DNA from 3 places in the Microbacterium laevaniformans genome. Region 3 is predicted to be linked to each of the others. Evidence: predicted binding sites of a transcription regulator. Region 3 holds the regulator's gene; each other region holds the start of a gene.

Region 1 (5,534 bases), 700 kb from region 3:
TACTCACCGGTCGCGGCGTTCAGGCCCTGGCCGACGGGAAGCTCCGACACCTTGTTGGCGACGACACCCGGCTCGAGGCCGGCGTTGAGGGCGATCTGCTTCAGGGGCGCCTCGATGGCGACCTTGACGATGTTCGCACCCGTCGCCTCGTCGCCCGTGAGCGCGAGCTTCTCGAACGCACGCTTGCCGGCCTGGATGAGGGCGACACCGCCACCGGGGACGATGCCCTCCTCGACGGCGGCCTTCGCGTTGCGAACGGCGTCCTCGATGCGGTGCTTGCGCTCCTTGAGCTCGACCTCGGTGGCCGCACCCGCCTTGATGACGGCGACGCCGCCGGCGAGCTTGGCGAGGCGCTCCTGCAGCTTCTCGCGGTCGTAGTCGCTGTCGGTGTTCTCGATCTCGCGCTTGATCTGGGTCACGCGACCCTCGATCTGCGCCGACTCGCCCGCACCCTCGACGATCGTGGTCTCGTCCTTGGTGACGATGACCTTGCGCGCCTTGCCGAGCAGGTCGGTGGTGGCGTTCTCGAGCTTGAGACCGACCTCCTCCGTGATGACCTGGCCGCCGGTGAGGATCGCGATGTCCTGGAGCTGCGCCTTGCGACGGTCACCGAAGCCGGGAGCCTTGACGGCGACCGACTTGAAGATGCCGCGGATCTTGTTGAGAACGAGGGTCGCGAGAGCCTCACCCTCGACGTCCTCGGCGATGATGACGAGCTCCTTGCCGTCCTGGATCACCTTGTCGACGATCGGCAGCAGGTCCTTGATGTTGGAGATCTTCTGGTTCGCGATGAGGATGTACGGGTCCTCGAAGACAGCCTCCTGGCGCTCCGGGTCCGTGACGAAGTAGGGGTTGATGTAGCCCTTGTCGAAGCGCATGCCCTCGGTGAGCTCGAGCTCGGTGCCGAACGTGTTCGACTCCTCGACCGTGACGACGCCCTCCTTACCGACCTTGTCGATCGCCTCGGCGATCAGCGCGCCGATCTCGGGGTCAGCGGCGGAGATGGATGCCGTGGCGGCGATCTCCTCCTTGGTCTCGACCTCCTTCGCGGAGGCGAGCAGCTCGTCGGAGAGCGCCTTGACGGCCTTCTCGATGCCCTTCTTCAGGGAGATGGGGTCGGCGCCGGCTGCGACGTTGCGCAGCCCTTCGCGCACGAGAGCCTGGGCGAGGACGGTGGCCGTCGTGGTGCCGTCACCGGCGACGTCGTCCGTCTTCTTGGCGACCTCCTTGACGAGCTCCGCGCCGATCTTCTCGTACGCGTCGTCGAGCTCGATCTCCTTGGCGATCGAGACACCGTCGTTCGTGATCGTGGGGGCGCCCCACTTCTTCTCGAGCACGACGTTGCGACCGCGCGGGCCCAGGGTCACCTTGACGGCGTCGGCCAGGATGTTCAGGCCACGCTCGAGGCCACGGCGGGCCTCCTCGTCGAAAGCGATGATCTTTGCCATAAGTGTGTCGTCCCTCCCGGACGTGAGGATGAGTCTTTAGCACTCGCGATGATTGAGTGCTAACTCATTCTGGCACTCTGGCATGACGAGTGCAAGCCGCGCCGAGCGGACGCGACGGGAGGGCCGAACGACGTCAAGCGACGACGCGGACCGACTCGGCCTGCGGGCCCTTCTGACCGGCGCCGACGGTGAACTCGACCGTCTGCCCCTCCTCCAGGACACGGAATCCCGACATGTCGATGTTGGAGTAGTGGACGAACACGTCCTGGCCGTCGGTCACGGTGATGAAGCCGAAACCCTTCTCGGCGTTGAACCACTTGACGGTACCTTGGGCCATGCGAATCTCCTGATGCTGCGGTGGGACGTCGCAATGCTAACCAGCGTGAGAGCGGCGAAATCGCTGTTCCGGCAAGTGTTGACACAGGCGCATCGAACTGTTCACACGCGCGAAACACGCTCCCCGCTGATACCCGCAGGGCGGGGTGGTCAGCCGGCCGGAGTGGCCCCGGCATCCGTGCGATCGGCACCGATCACGACCACGAGGAGCTTGGCGCCGTCGCCGCTCGCGAGGCCCTTGTACGCATCGCTGAGTGTCACGGCCGCCCCGCCGATCACCTGTGCGAGCCCCCGCGCCGCACCTTCTTCGGCGGGGCCGGAGTAGAAGACCGTCGTGGTCGGGAAGTCCTTGGAGCTGGCGTCGCCGGCCGTGACGCTGTCGGGCGACCAGCCGGCCCCGACGATGGTCTGCGCGAGGGAGCCGGCCAGACCCGACTGTGTCGTCGCGTTGAGAACGGTGACCGGGTACGACGTGTCGACGACCGGCTCGGCGGTCGAGATGGTCGTCGGCGTGGCGCTCGGGGCGGGAAAGAGGGTGACGCGCCCGATGGCGATCAGCGTGCCGAAGATGCCCAGCGCGACCAGCACGACGATCGCGATGACCGACCACAGCACCACGATTCCTCCCCGCAGGCGCGGATTCTCGGCGCGATGCGCACCGATGCGTCCCCCCTCGAGGGCGAGATCATCGAAGCGGTCCTTCTGCGGGGGCGTACTCGGCACCCCAGAATGCTACCGGCCTGTTCCGGTGCGGACGGCGGGAACGGCCGCGCGTCCCGCACGCTCGCTCTCGCGCGCATCGCGGAGCCGACGGAGGCGGTGCACCAGCATGGCGTCGTGCGCCGCGGCATCCGGTTGATCGATGATGCGAGCCAGCAGCTGGTAGTACCGGGCGGGCGCCAGGGCGAGCTCGGCACGGATGGCCTCCTCCTTGACGGCGTCGTGCACGGTCCACCGCGACTCGAAGTCGAGGAGGAGGCGATCACGCTCGGAGAGGGGCACCTGCTCACGTTAACCCCGCGCAGCGCGCTCGCCGGGACGCCACTCCAGCCATCGCCCGAGTGGGTCGGCGTGGGCGAGGACGACGCCGTCGCGCGCGAGTGCGAAGCCCTCAGCGGGAGCGTTCGATGCGATCCGCCCGCCGCGCCATCCCTCGTGCAGCGAGGGCGCGTCGAGCGTGATCCACCGTCCCACGACGGATACCTGCTCGATCAGCGCGTGGCGCGCGTGCCAGCCGAGGTGCGCCAGCACGCCGGGGGTCTGAACGACCAGCGTCGCCTCGGGCGGCGCCGCCGCGACGGCGTGAGCGAGCTGGTCGACGCCGTCTCCCGCGAACATGAGGGGCGGGTCCGCCGCCGTGATGCGCAGCGCGGAACGCACCCGATCCGCGGGTCCGGTCTCGCCCGGCCAGACGAGAGCCGTCAACCACGCCTCGGTGGCGGGGTCGGCCGGATCCAGTGGTGCGAGATCGATGCCGGCTCGCCAGACGATCTCCGGATGCCGCAACGGGGGCACGTGCTGACCGCGCAGCTCGCTCTCGAGCACGACGGCCGACACCCCGTCGAGCGGATCGTGCGCGATCTCGCCCGCGACGCCGCGATAGCGGTAGGAGTATCGGTCGGGGTAGAGACACAGTCCCGCACTCGCGCCGACCTCCAGCAGCGCGATCGGCCCGTCGATGCCGGCCAACGCGGGCAGCAGAGCGGCGCACCGGAGGGGTTCGTTGGTCTGCAGCGAGCGCGCCGTGCACTCCGCGACCAGCTCGTCGCCGTGGGCGAGCACCCACTCCCGCCACTCGGGGTACCCACTCTCGCCGGATCCGAGCAGCCGCGCGGCGGCGAAGACGAGCGGGGGCTGACGATGAGAAGGCGCGATCCGCCCGAGCACCTCCTGCGCCGCGGCATCCGCCGCGACTCCGGCGGCCCACTCGCCGTACAGCGCGGAACGACCGGGAGCCTCGTCGCGGGCGAACCGGCCATAGCGCGCCGACACCGATTCTGGGAGGGAACTCATGGGTGACATTCTCGCGGGCCGAGCCGACCGCGGCCCGCGTCGGGTTGAATGGAGGTGGACTAAGGAGCCAGACATGACCTACCGCGTGACCAAGACCGACGACGAGTGGCGTTCGGAGCTGACCCCCGAGCAGTACGCCGTCCTCCGTCAGGCAGGGACGGAGCGCGCATGGACCGGCGAGCTCCTCGACGAGAGCCGCGCGGGTCTCTACACGTGCGCCGCGTGTGGCGCGGAGCTGTTCCAGAGTGGAACGAAGTTCGACTCGCATTGCGGGTGGCCGAGCTTCTACGAGTCGGTGCGCCCCGAGGCCGTCGAGCTCATCGAAGATCGCAGCCACGGGATGGTCCGCACCGAGGTGCGGTGCGCGAACTGCGGCTCGCATCTCGGACACGTCTTCCCCGACGGGTTCGGCACCCCCACGGGCGACCGGTACTGCATGAACTCGCTGTCGCTGTCGTTCACCCCGGCGCCGGAGGCGGATGCGTCGTGATCGAGACGGTCACGGACTACCCGGCCCTGGCGGCGGTGCGAAACCGTCGCTCATGGTCGAAGGTGACGGATGCCGCGCCCACCCGCGCCGAGCTTCTCACCCTGATCGCGGCGGCGGGGCGGGTCGCCGACCACTCGTCCCTGCGACCGTGGCGCGTCATCGAGCTGCGTGGCGAGGACCGGGCGACGCTCGGGGCGGCGATCGCGAAGGTCGAGGGCGACGACAAGCCGTCGACGAAGCCGTTGCGCGCGCCACTGCTGCTCGCCGTGGTCGCCAGCTACCGCAAGAGCGAGAAGGTTCCCCGCTGGGAGCAGGAGGCGGTCGCCTCGGGTGTCGCCCACACGCTCAGCCTTCTGCTGGATGAGGCGGGATGGGGTGTCATCTGGCGCACCGGTCATTACACGCGGGCGAAGGCGGTGGCCAAGGCGCACGGACTCGCGAAGGACGAGGAGCTGCTCGGCTGGCTGTACGTCGGCGGCAAGCCCACCGGTGCGCGACCCGGTCGCCGCAAGAGCGTCGATCCCCGTGCGCATCTCAGTCGAATGCCGGCCCCCGCCAAGGGCGCCGACAAGGACGGCGGGGCGACGAAGACCGGCGCGAAGAAAGACAAGAAGAAGAGCTGACGCTCCCGTCGTCCGCTCAGGTTCGTCGTCGCCGCCAGGGCGCGAGAGCGACGACGACCGAGCTCGCCGCGACAGCGACCATCAACAGTTCGGTTCCCCAGCCGGGACCGGCATCCGCGGGCCAGAACGCATCCAGCGTGAACGCGGTGGCGAGCTGGCCGACCACGACGCCGAGGCCGAGCAGCAACACCCCGGTGTGCGCGACGAGCGCCGCCGACAGGAAGATGTAGATCACGCCGACCACGCCGCCGAGGTAGAGCCACGCCTCGGTCGGCAGCGCCGGCGGCACACCGACGAACGCGACGTGGACGACGGCGGCGACGGCGAGCACCACCGTTCCCCCCAGAAAATTGACGAACGTCGCCGTCAACGGTGTCCCCACGCGTTGGCGCAGCCGCCCGTTGGTCGCCTGCTGCCACGCGATGCCGACGCCCGCCAGGAACGGCAGCACCAGCATCCACACCGGCACACGCTCCAGCACACCGCCCTGCAGGGAGATGCCGACGGCGACGAGAGCCAGCGCACCGCCCGCCACGCGCGGCATGGTGACCGCGACGACGCCGGCCGGGCCGTACCCGATGCGGTCGAGCACCAGGCCGCTCAGTGTCTGCCCGGCCACAACCC
Region 2 (5,534 bases), 1.0 Mb from region 3:
CTGCCGACCCTCGCCCGCGTGGAGTGCGCCCTCTACGGCTCACTCGGCGCTACCGGCATCGGGCACGGTACCCCCGACGCGGTCGTCGCCGGCCTGCAGGGGTACGTGCCCGAGACCGTCGATCCGGCTCACGTGCGCGGCGCCTGGACCGACTGGTCCGACGGCGCGCTCCTCCTGATGGAGGGTCGCACGCCGATCCCCTTCTCTCGGTCGGACATCGTGCTCGCGCCGCGGACGCGTCTTCCCGGACACCCCAATGCGATGACGCTCGTCGCGCGGGATGCCGCGGGTCTCGCATTGCACGAAGACACCTACTACTCGATCGGCGGCGGGTTCATCCGGCGCGAGGGTGAGCCGGCGGTGGTGGCCGCGGCATCCTTCCCGCTGCCCTACGCGACAGCGGCGCAACTGCTGGACGTCTGCGATACGTACGGGCTGACGATCGCGGAGGTCGCGCGCCGCAACGAGGAGGCGCTGCGGCCCGAAGCGGAGGTCGCTGCCGGGCTCGATGCCATCTGGGACGCGATGGCCTCGTGCGTCGACGCCGGGCTGCACGCCGACGGGGTGCTGCCGGGAATGCTGAAGGTGAAGCGGCGCGCGGGCGCGATCCGCGCCCAGCTGGAGAGCGTCGAGGCGACCGGACGCGAGCTGCCGGGGGAGTGGCTCGGTGCGTTCGCACTGGCCGTGAACGAGGAGAACGCCGCCGGAGGACGCGTCGTGACAGCGCCGACGAACGGCGCCGCCGGCATCCTCCCGGCCGTGGCGATGTACTGGTGGCGCTTCCTCGCGGATGCCGGCATCGGAGCGGAGAACGCGGTGACGCCCTACGGCGAGCTCGTCGGCTCGGCGCTGCTCGGGCTGCACGGTCCGGGCGGCCGCGAGGCGGGCGAGGCGGCGCACGGGTCGGAGGACATCGTCGCCACCGCGCAGGAGCTCGCCGAGGCGAACCGGCGCCGCGGCATCCGTCGATTCCTGCTGACGGCGACGGCGCTCGGCTCGCTTTTCAAGGCGAACGCGTCGATCTCCGGAGCCGAGGGCGGGTGTCAGGCCGAGGTGGGTTCGGCGTGCGCGATGGCTGCCGGCGGCTTGACGGCCGTGATGGGCGGCACGAACCGTCAGATCGAGAACGCCGCCGAGATTGCGATGGAGCACCACCTGGGGCTCACGTGCGACCCCGTGGGTGGGCTCGTGCAGATCCCCTGCATCGAGCGCAACGCGATCGCGGCATCCACCGCCGTCACGGCCGCGCGCCTCGCGCTGCGCGGCGACGGCACGCACTACGTGCCGCTGGATGCCGTCGTGGAGACGATGCGTCAGACGGGCATCGACATGTCGACCAAATACAAGGAGACCAGCGAGGGCGGACTCGCCGTCAACGTCGTCGAGTGCTGAGCGCCGCGCGCGCCTGCCGCGGTTCAGTTGGCGTTCGCGCGGGAAATTGCGATGTGATTACCGGTGCAAGCGTCAACCGAGCGACCGGTCACGCGTGCCAACCTCGGCGTGCGAGGGCGGCGCGGACCAGCGCGACTCCCCGCGAGGGATCGTGTCGGATGTGCGCGGCGCTCAGGCGCACAACATCCCAGCCGAGGTTCGCGTAGTCGGAGTACTTCTCGAGGTCGCGCACCCACTGGCGACGCGAGGTGCGGTGGTGATCGCCCTCGATCTCGATCGCGACGCGGTGCGTCACGAACGCGCCATCGCTGATGCCGAGCAGCCGACCGTCGGGCGCGCGCACCTCCACGTCGAGCTCGGGCTCCGGCAGGCCCGTCCCGATGAGCGACAGTCGCCAGTCCGTCTCGAGCGGCGACATGCTGCCGGTGCGCAGCAGGGGAAGCGCGGCACGGAGCTTCGCGATTCCGCAACGGCGGCCTGCGGAGACAGCCGCGGCCAGCTTCTCGAGTCCGGCGTGTTGAGCGTCGGGCAGACGCCGCCCCCATCCGTCGCGGGGCACGCGGATGATCGCATCACCGATCACCACCAGGTCTCGAACCGTGTGCTCGCGGGCGAGCATCGCCCAGGCGGAGGCGGGCGTCGCGACCGGAAGGCCCGCCCGGACGGTGGTGTGAACGAGCATCGGGCTGATCTGCACGGCGGTGATGCCCGTCCGCCGGAGCGCACGGTGTGGCGCGGGAACGGCGACGTCGAGGTCGGCGGATGCCGCGGCATCCGCGTCGGGGAAGGGGAGCCCGTGGATCGCGAGCGCCGTCGTCCCGGTGTAGAACGCAGGGGGCGGCAGCACGAGTGCGTGGGCGCGGACGCGACCCAGGATGTTGCGCCGCGCGATCTCGTCCGGCGTGTCCTCGTCGTGCGGTGCGGCGCCGTCCGTGTCGCGCCGGACGCGGACTCCGCGGAACGGTGCGTCGAGGTCGCTAGCCGAGAGGCGCCCGCGAGTGACGCCGGCCGTCGACGCGTCGGCGGCGGTGAACACCTGCGGCAATGTCGGCGGAAGTGGTCGGGGTGAGCGCGGCATGCGCTCATGATGGGCCCATCTCCTGATGTCGTGGCCACCGTCCGCGGGTTCGTGGAGAACTTGCGCTGTTACCGAACGTGGGGACGAAGGGTTCCGTGTGCTGAAGGGGCGGTGGTGTCTGAAACAGCAGTGCGGCTTCCGGCGCGAGGGCCAGGTGAACGGCGCACAGCGATCGCGCGCGTTCGCTGTGCGCGAACCGTTGGCACTCTCCTGGGTCGAGTGCTAATCTGAAGTTAGTTGAGTCGATGAGGCTCAACTTTGACAGACCATCACAGTGACACACGACAAGGAGAGAACAATGGCCACGTATGACCCGTTCCGTGACCTCGACCGCATCGCGTCGGGCCTCTTCGACACGCGCCGGGGACCCCGCCGGATGCCGATGGACCTCTACCGCGACGGCGACCGCTACGTCCTGAGCGCCGACCTTCCGGGAATCGACCCGGGCTCGGTCGACATCGATGTGGACGGCCAGCTGCTGACCATCCGCGCCGAGCGCACCCTCAGCGAGGGCGACGGCGTGAAGTGGATCACGCGGGAGCGTGAGACCGCGAGCTTCCTGCGCCAGCTGAACCTCGGTCAGGGAATCGACACCGACGGCATCGCCGCGACGTACAGCAACGGCGTGCTGACGGTCACGATCCCCGTGAGCGAGAAGGCGAAGCCGCGCAAGGTCCAGGTCGTCGCCGACGGCGGTGCGCCCACGATCCAGGCGCACGAGTCGGCGCAGGAGCCGCACCCGGTCGAGCAATAGTGCCGGTCCGCGCACCCGCGCACAACCGCCCCGTGTCCGCGAGGACCGGGGCGGTTCGCGCCTGCGCGCTAGTGTCGAAGCACCCACCGGAAGCACCAGCACTCGGAACGTCAGCAAGGATGCCGATGACCGCACCCCCCGCCGCGCGCGAGCGCGAGCTCACCGAACCCGTCTCCCTCACCCGCCCCGACGGCCGCCTCAATCCGGCGGCGATCGGCTTCGCCCGCTCGCCGCTCGTCGACACCCGCGGCATCGGACGCGGACGCTTCGTCCGATCGTGGGGGCGCAACAAGAGGTGGGAGTACTGGAACGTCATGACGCCCACGCACATCGTGTCGCTCACGGTGTCGTCGCTGGACTACGCCGCCGTGCACGAGGCGTGGATCCACGATCGGGCCACGATGCGTTCGTGGGGCCGCAGCGTCACGGTGCTGCCGTCGCGGGAGGTGTCGCTGCCCGCCTCGCTGGGCACCGGCATCACGATCGCGCGGCACGCCGACCTCGCCGCCACCATCACGCCGGCCGAGCGCGGGTCGCTCTGGCGTCTGCACGCCGAGATCCCGGACGCGTCCTTCGACATCACGGTGCGCCGCCCGCCCGGACACGAGCTGCTGGCGGTCGTGGTGCCGTGGTCGTCGCGGCGGTTCCAGTACACCGTGAAGGACGTCGCGTTCCCGGCATCCGGAGTGCCGACGCTCGACGGCGTCGACTACGAGGTGCCGGCGGGATCGTGGGCGGTGCTGGATCACGGGCGTGGACGCTGGAGCTACGACGTGTCGTGGAACTGGGGCGCCGGGTCGGGAACCCTCGCAGACGGACGCAGCCTCGGCATCCAGGTCGGAGGGCGATGGACCGACGGGACGGGGTCGACGGAGAACGCCGTCGTGCTCGACGGCACGCTGCACAAGATCTCCGAGCCCGTCGCCTGGGACTACGACCTCGCCGCGCCGCTGCGGCCGTGGCGGGTGCATGGGGGAGGGCTGGATGCCGTGTTCACGCCGTTCTACGACAAGAAGTCCGCGACGAATCTCGGCGTCATCTCGTCGCGCACGGACCAGTGCTTCGGCACCTGGTCGGGTACGGTCGCTGTGGACGGCGCCGCCCTCCGCTTCGACGGCATCGAGGGCTTCGCAGAGGACGTCCGCAACCGGTGGTGACCGGCGCGGCGCGGGAGGAAGAGGCACGCATGTCGTTCCAGGCATATCTCGACAACATCGAGGACAAGACCGGGCGGACGCCGCGCCAGTTCGTCGACGAGGCGGCGGCGAAGGGCTTCGGCCCCGGGACGAAGGCCGGTGAGATCGTCGCCTGGCTCGCCGCGGACTACGGACTCGGGCGCGGGCACGCGATGGCGCTCGTGCACGTGATCACGAAGGGACCGAAGATCGTGTCGACCCATGTGGGCACCGGTACGGCGCACAGCGATGAGAGCGACACGCTGTGGCTCGAGGGCAAGGCGACGAAGCCGGCGCGATAATGCGGGCATGACGAGCCTCGCAGTCGACCCCGCGGTCACCGTGCGCGGCCTCCGCGTGCGGCGCGGGCGCACGGCCGTGTTCGACGGTCTCGACCTCGACATCGCGGCCGGCCGCATCACGGGGCTGCTCGGCCCGAGCGGAGGCGGCAAGACGACCCTGATGCGAGCGATCGTGGGGGTCCAGCGGATCGCCGGCGGAACCGTCGCGGTGCTCGGGATGCCGGCCGGCTCGCGTGGACTGCGCCGGCGCGTGGCGTACGACAGCCAGGGCGGCGCCGTGTACGACGATCTCACGGTGCGTCAGAACCTCGCGTACTTCGCCGCCGCTCGTGCCGTGCCCGCGACCGAGGTGGCGCGGGTCGTCGACGCCGTCGGGTTGGCGCCGCAGGAGCACCGGCTGGTGGGATCGTTGTCGGGTGGTCAGCGGGGGCGCGTGTCGCTGGGCATCGCGCTGTTGGGCGAGCCCGATCTCCTCGTCCTGGACGAGCCGACGGTCGGTCTGGATCCGCTGCTGCGCGAAGGTCTCTGGGATCTGTTCCGTGCGCTGGCCGACGCGGGGCGCACGCTGATCGTGTCGAGCCATGTGATGGATGAGGCGCTGCGCTGCGACGAGCTCGTGCTGGTGCGCGAGGGGCGTGTGCTGGCGCAGACGACGCCGGCGCACTTCCTCGCCGATGCGGGGGCGTCCGATCCCGATGCGGCCTTCCTCCGGCTGGTGCGCTCCGCGTCGGGGGTGCGGGGATGAACGTGCGGCGCCTGGGCGCGACGGCGGGCAGGGTGCTCCACCAATTGCGGCACGACCCGCGATCGGTCGCGCTGATGCTCCTGGCGCC
Region 3 (5,534 bases):
GGTCGACATCCTGCTGCAAGGTGAGAAGGTCGACGCGTTCAGCTCGATCGTCCACCGAGAGAAGGCGTACGCGTACGGCACCCTCATGACCGAACGCCTGCGCAAACTCATCCCGCGCCAGCAGTTCGAGGTGCCCATCCAGGCCGCCATCGGCGCACGCATCATCGCGCGCGAGAACATCCGCGCCATCCGCAAGGACGTGCTCGCCAAGTGCTACGGCGGCGACATCACCCGCAAGCGCAAGCTGCTGGAGAAGCAGAAGGAGGGCAAGAAGCGCATGAAGATGGTCGGTCGCGTCGAGGTGCCCCAGGAAGCCTTCATCGCCGCGCTCTCCGGCGACGTCGAGGGCAAGGACAAGAAGTAAGCCGGACGCCCCGGTTAGGCTGGACATCATGCGTCGCGGAAGCTTTCAGGACGACACGGTCGACTACGCCGCCGTCGGCGCCACGCAGGCGCACGACCTCATGAGCTATCCGCCCGAGAGCAGCGTTCCGGCGGAGGATTCCTGGCTGCTCGGCAGCGGCCAGGCCCGCTTCGAGTCATCGGCCGACGCGCTGCTGTCGTGGACGGCGCTGCGCGGAGCGGGCCTCACGATCTCGGACGTGCGCCCGGCTGCCGGACCGATGTACACGGGCGTGGGCTACGACGTCGACGGCAATCCGATGGTCGCGAGTCGCCTGGACGCCGACCAGCGCTTCGACGCCGACGGGACCCCGTACGTGGCTGCGGGAACGACGGTGCGGGTGCGCGGACACGTCAAGGGCATGAACGCGGACGGCGAGCTGCGGGTCATCTACGCGATCGAGGAGCCGCGACGCGTCGGCTTCGCTCTCGGCACCGTCGGGGACTCGGTGGTCAGCGGCGAGGAATCCTTCGTCATCAGCTGGGCCGACAACGACGAAGTACGGTTCACGGTGCGCGCCTTCGACCGTCCCGTCGCCACGCTTTACCGCGTCGTTCCGGCACTGGTGAAGCGTCGCCGTCGCGAGCTGTTCCGCGGGTACCTGCGGGCCATCTCCCCGCTGTATACGACGCCCGCCTGATGGGCTCCGCCCTTCTCCTCGGCGATCCCGCTCCGCTCGACGGCGCGCTGCCGCCCGACATCTCGATCGACCCCGCCCGCGACTTCGGCGTCTACCTGCACGTGCCCTTCTGCCGGGTGCGCTGCGGCTACTGCGACTTCAACACCTACACCGCCACGGAGCTCCGGGGCGCGCGCCAGGACGCGTACGCCGACGAGGTGCTCCGCGAGATCGCGCTCTCACAGGGCGTGCTGTCGGCGCGGGGGCCCCTCCGCGCGGCATCCACCGTCTTCTTCGGCGGCGGCACGCCCACTCTGCTTCCCGCGGGAGATCTGGCCCGGATGCTCGACGGCATCCGCTCCGCCTTCGCGCTGGCCGCCGACGCCGAGGTCACCGTCGAGGCCAACCCCGACACGGTGACCGTCGCAATGGCACACGAGCTGGCAGAGGCCGGCGTGACCCGGCTGTCGATCGGCATGCAGTCGGCCGTGCCCCACGTGCTCGCCGCACTCGAGCGCACCCACGATCCGGCCGGCGTGCAGACGGCCGTCGACGCCGGACGCTCGGCCGGCCTCGATGTGAGCGTCGATCTGATCTACGGCGCGCCGGGGGAGTCGTTGGACGACTGGCGTCGTTCGGTCGAGGCGGCCGTGGCGCTCGCACCCGACCACATCTCCGCGTACGCGCTCATCATCGAAGAGGGCACGAAGCTCGAGCGCCAGATCCGCCGCGGAGAGGTCGCCGCGCCGGATGACGACCTCCAGGCCGACATGTACGAGCTGGCCGACGAGGCGTTCGCATCGAGCGGGTTCGGCTGGTACGAGGTGTCGAACTGGGCGACGGCGCCCCGTCACCGCTCCCGCCACAACCTCGCGTACTGGCGCGGCACCGACTGGTGGGGCTATGGCCCCGGCGCGCACAGCCACGTCGACGGCCTGCGGTGGTGGAACGTCAAACACCCCGCGGCGTATGCGCAGCGCCTCGCCGCCGGCACGTCGCCTGCGGCGGCGCGGGAGCGCCCCGATGCCGCTGCGCGGCGACTCGAGGACGTGCTCCTGCGGTCGCGGATCGCCGAGGGCATCGCGGTGTCCGAGCTGACCGGAGAGGGTCGTCACGCGATCGCGGCACTCATCGCCGACGGGCTCATCGACGGGTCCTCCGCCGTGCGCGGCCGCGTCGTCCTCACCCGCCGCGGCCGCCTGCTGGCGGATGCCGTGGTGCGCGCCCTCACCGTCTGACCGCGCGATCGCGGTAATATTGGCACTCGACGACCCTGAGTGCCAACAAGGAGGAGCGATGGTCTCGGAACGCGGCCTGCAGGTCCTCCGCGCGATCGTGCAGGACTACGTCGACACCCATGAGCCCGTCGGCAGCAAGGCGATCGTCGAACGTCACCAGTTCGGCGTGTCCGCCGCGACCATCCGCAACGACATGGCGCTCCTGGAGGACGAGGAGCTCATCGCCGCGCCGCACACATCCTCCGGACGTGTGCCCACCGATAAGGGCTACCGCGTTTTCGTCGACCATCTCGCCGACCTGCGGCCGCTGTCCACGGCGCAGCGCTCGGCGATCTCGTCGTTCCTCACCGACCCGGGCGACCTCGACGAGCTCCTGATGCGCACGGTCCGGGCCCTCACGCAGCTCACCGGCCAGGTCGCCATCGTGCAGTACCCGTCTTTCGCCCGCGCGAACGTCACACACGTCGAGTTCGTGCACCTGGGCGGAGCGCGCGTGGTGGTCATCGTCGTCACCGACACCGGACGCGTGTCGCAGCGCGTGGCCTTCCTGGCCGAGGAACTCTCCGAGGATGCCGCCCAGCAGGTCAAGATCGCGATCTCGCGGCTGGTCACGGGCAAGCCCGTCGCGGAGGCCGCGGCCGCGATCGTCGAACTCTCGGCATCGGCCCCTGACGGCACCCGCATCGACGCCGCGTTGCGCACCGTCGCGCGCATCGTCGGCGAGGAACTGGATGACTTCCGTCAGGACCGGCTCGTGATGGCCGGCAGTGCGACGCTCGCTCGGCGCGAGGGCGACTTCCGCGGCAGCATCTACCCGCTGCTGGAGGCCATCGAGGAGCAGGTCACCCTGCTGCGTCTGATGGGCGAGATGGTCGCCGACGAGCACGGTCTCGCCGCGAGCATCGGTCGGGAGAACGAGCCTTTCGGACTGACAGAGGCCTCCGTCCTCACGAGCGAGTACGACGCAACGGGCACCCGCGCCCGCGTCGGCCTTCTCGGCCCCACCCGAATGGACTACCCCACCAACCTCGCGGCGGTCCGCGCCGTCGCGCACTATCTGAGCCGACTGCTCGACGAGGACGACACGTCCCGCTGAGCGATCCGCTCCCGAACACCGACCCGCGCCCGCAAGGGCAGGAAAGGCGATTGTGGCCGACCACTACGAAGTCCTGGGCGTATCCCGCGATGCGAGCCCCGACGAGATCAAGAAGGCGTATCGGCGTCTCGCGCGCGAACTGCACCCCGATGTCAACCCGGGAGCGGACGCGTCCGAGCGCTTCAAGCTCGTGACCCACGCGTACGACGTCCTCAGCGACCCGGAGCAGCGCCAGCGCTACGACATGGGCGGCGACAGCTCGCCCTTCGGCGGAGACGGCGCAGGCTTCGGCGGATTCGGCGACATCTTCGAAACGTTCTTCGGCGGCGGGGGAGCACGCGCCGGCCGACCGCGATCGCGGCGTGAGCGCGGCCAGGATGCGCTGGTGCGGGTGACGCTGGATCTCGGCGATGTCGTCTTCGGCACCCACCGTGACATCGACGTCGACACCGCGGTGCTGTGCGAAACCTGCGAGGGATCGTGCTGCCAGCCGGGCACCCAGCCGGCGACGTGCGACATCTGCCACGGTTCGGGTCAGGTGCAGCGCACCGTGCGCAGTCTTCTCGGCAACGTCATGACCTCGCAGCCCTGCACCACGTGCCAGGGCTACGGCACGACCATCCCGTACCCCTGCGCAACGTGCCAGGGACAGGGCCGCGTGCGCGCACGGCGGACGGTGTCGGTCGACATCCCCGGCGGCGTGGAGACGGGCCTGCGCCTCCAGCTGCCCGGCTCGGGCGAGGTCGGCCCGGCGGGCGGTCCGAACGGCGACCTCTACCTGGAGGTCACCGTCGCCACCCACGAGGTCTTCAGCCGTGAGGGCGACGACCTGCTCGCCACCCTCGAGGTCTCGATGCCCGACGCGATCCTCGGCACCCACACGACGATCTCCTCGCTCGACGGCGAGGTCGACCTCGAGGTGCGATCCGGCGTGCAGTCCGGCGACGTCCTGACGATCAAGGGCCGCGGCATCACGCCCCTGCGCGGCGGAGCGCGCGGCGACCTCCGGGTCGGTGTGCAGGTCGTCACCCCGACGAAGCTCGACGCCAAGGAGCGCGCTCTCATCGAGGACTTCGCCAAGAAGACCAAGGCCCCGGCGCCCCGCCTGGCGCAGTTCCACCAGGGCATGTTCTCGAAACTGCGCGACCGGTTCCGCGGCTGAGATGGCACTGCACTTCCTCGTCGACGAACCGCCGACCGACGGGTCCGCCGTCGCCGATGCGGCTCTGGGCGACGAGATCATCATCACCGGCGCCGAGGCCCATCATGCGGCGGTCGTCCGCCGCGTCCGGGTCGGTGAGGAGGTCACCGTCGGCGATGGTGCGGGCGTCTGGCTCACGGGCGTCGTCGCGGCATCCGCCCCCAAGCGCGTCGCAGTGACGGTGACCGGCCGTACCGTCACCGAGGCGCCGACCCCACGTCTCCTTCTCGCCCAGGCGCTCGCGAAGGGCGACCGCGACGAGCTCGCCGTGCAGGCGGCGACCGAACTCGGCGTGGACGAAATCGTGCCGTGGCAGGGGGCGCGCAGCGTGTCGCGCTGGGGCGGCGACAAGGCCGTCAAAGGCGTCGCGCGTTGGCAGAGCATCGTCCGCGAGGCCGCGAAGCAGGCGCACCGCTCCTGGGTTCCGCGTGTGTCGACGCCGGTGTCCGTCGCCGGCCTCGCCGCACGTGCCGCACACGCCCGCGTGCTGGTCCTGGAGCCGACGGCGTCCGTGCCCCTCAGCACCCTGTCGCTGACCGATAGCGCGGAGATCGTGCTCGTCGTCGGCCCCGAGGGCGGCATCGCTCCCGACGAACTCGACGCCCTGGCCGATGCCGGAGCCACCGCCGTCCGCCTCGGCGACACGGTGCTTCGCACCTCGACGGCCGGGCCGGCTGCCCTCGCCGTCGTCAACGCCCGCCTCGGCCGCTGGTGACGGGCGCTGACTACACTCGGAGTATGAGCGAACCGTCCATCTTCACGCGCATCCTGGAGGGCGAGATCCCGGCCGAGATCCTCGCCGAGACCGAGAACGTGTTCGCGATCCGCGACATCGCACCACAGGCACCGGTGCACCTGCTGGTGATCCCCAAGAGCGCCGCCTACCGCGACGTCGTCGAGCTCGCGGCATCCGACCCGGCTCTCATGAGCGAGATGGTGGGGCTGGCGAACACACTCGCCGCCGAACACGCCGACGG

What was found. Region 3 encodes HrcA, which represses chaperone genes, less so after heat shock. Its sites were predicted from a motif close to TTNGCACTCGNNNNNNNCGAGTGCNAA; they were not measured.
Region 1: groL (chaperonin GroEL) is a predicted target of HrcA. The motif match lies at 1,485-1,511, and genes of this name have one in related genera.
Region 2: JOE53_RS11180 (Hsp20/alpha crystallin family protein) is a predicted target of HrcA. The motif match lies at 2,670-2,696, and genes of this name have one in related genera.

What each region holds. Positions count from the first base shown of each region.
Region 1 is NZ_JAFBCE010000001.1:1,993,282-1,998,815, forward strand. It holds gene groL (chaperonin GroEL) at 1-1,448, opposite strand, end outside; gene JOE53_RS09480 (cold-shock protein) at 1,582-1,785, opposite strand; gene JOE53_RS09485 (LytR C-terminal domain-containing protein) at 1,935-2,507, opposite strand; gene JOE53_RS09490 (DUF3263 domain-containing protein) at 2,517-2,786, opposite strand; gene JOE53_RS09495 (DUF2332 domain-containing protein) at 2,796-3,797, opposite strand; gene msrB (peptide-methionine (R)-S-oxide reductase MsrB) at 3,871-4,287, shown strand; gene JOE53_RS09505 (nitroreductase family protein) at 4,284-4,910, shown strand; gene JOE53_RS09510 (DMT family transporter) at 4,927-5,534, opposite strand, start outside.
Region 2 is NZ_JAFBCE010000001.1:2,337,625-2,343,158, reverse strand. It holds gene JOE53_RS11190 (L-serine ammonia-lyase, iron-sulfur-dependent, subunit alpha) at 1-1,392, shown strand, start outside; gene JOE53_RS11185 (hypothetical protein) at 1,481-2,470, opposite strand; gene JOE53_RS11180 (Hsp20/alpha crystallin family protein) at 2,769-3,224, shown strand; gene JOE53_RS11175 (DUF2804 domain-containing protein) at 3,350-4,381, shown strand; gene JOE53_RS11170 (DUF4287 domain-containing protein) at 4,411-4,701, shown strand; gene JOE53_RS11165 (ABC transporter ATP-binding protein) at 4,709-5,446, shown strand; partial or broken gene JOE53_RS15250 (ABC transporter permease) at 5,443-5,534, shown strand, end outside.
Region 3 is NZ_JAFBCE010000001.1:1,294,340-1,299,873, reverse strand. It holds gene lepA (translation elongation factor 4) at 1-364, shown strand, start outside; gene JOE53_RS06090 (DUF1990 family protein) at 393-1,043, shown strand; gene hemW (radical SAM family heme chaperone HemW) at 1,043-2,260, shown strand; gene hrcA (heat-inducible transcriptional repressor HrcA) at 2,319-3,356, shown strand; gene dnaJ (molecular chaperone DnaJ) at 3,409-4,518, shown strand; gene JOE53_RS06070 (16S rRNA (uracil(1498)-N(3))-methyltransferase) at 4,520-5,272, shown strand; gene JOE53_RS06065 (HIT domain-containing protein) at 5,296-5,534, shown strand, end outside.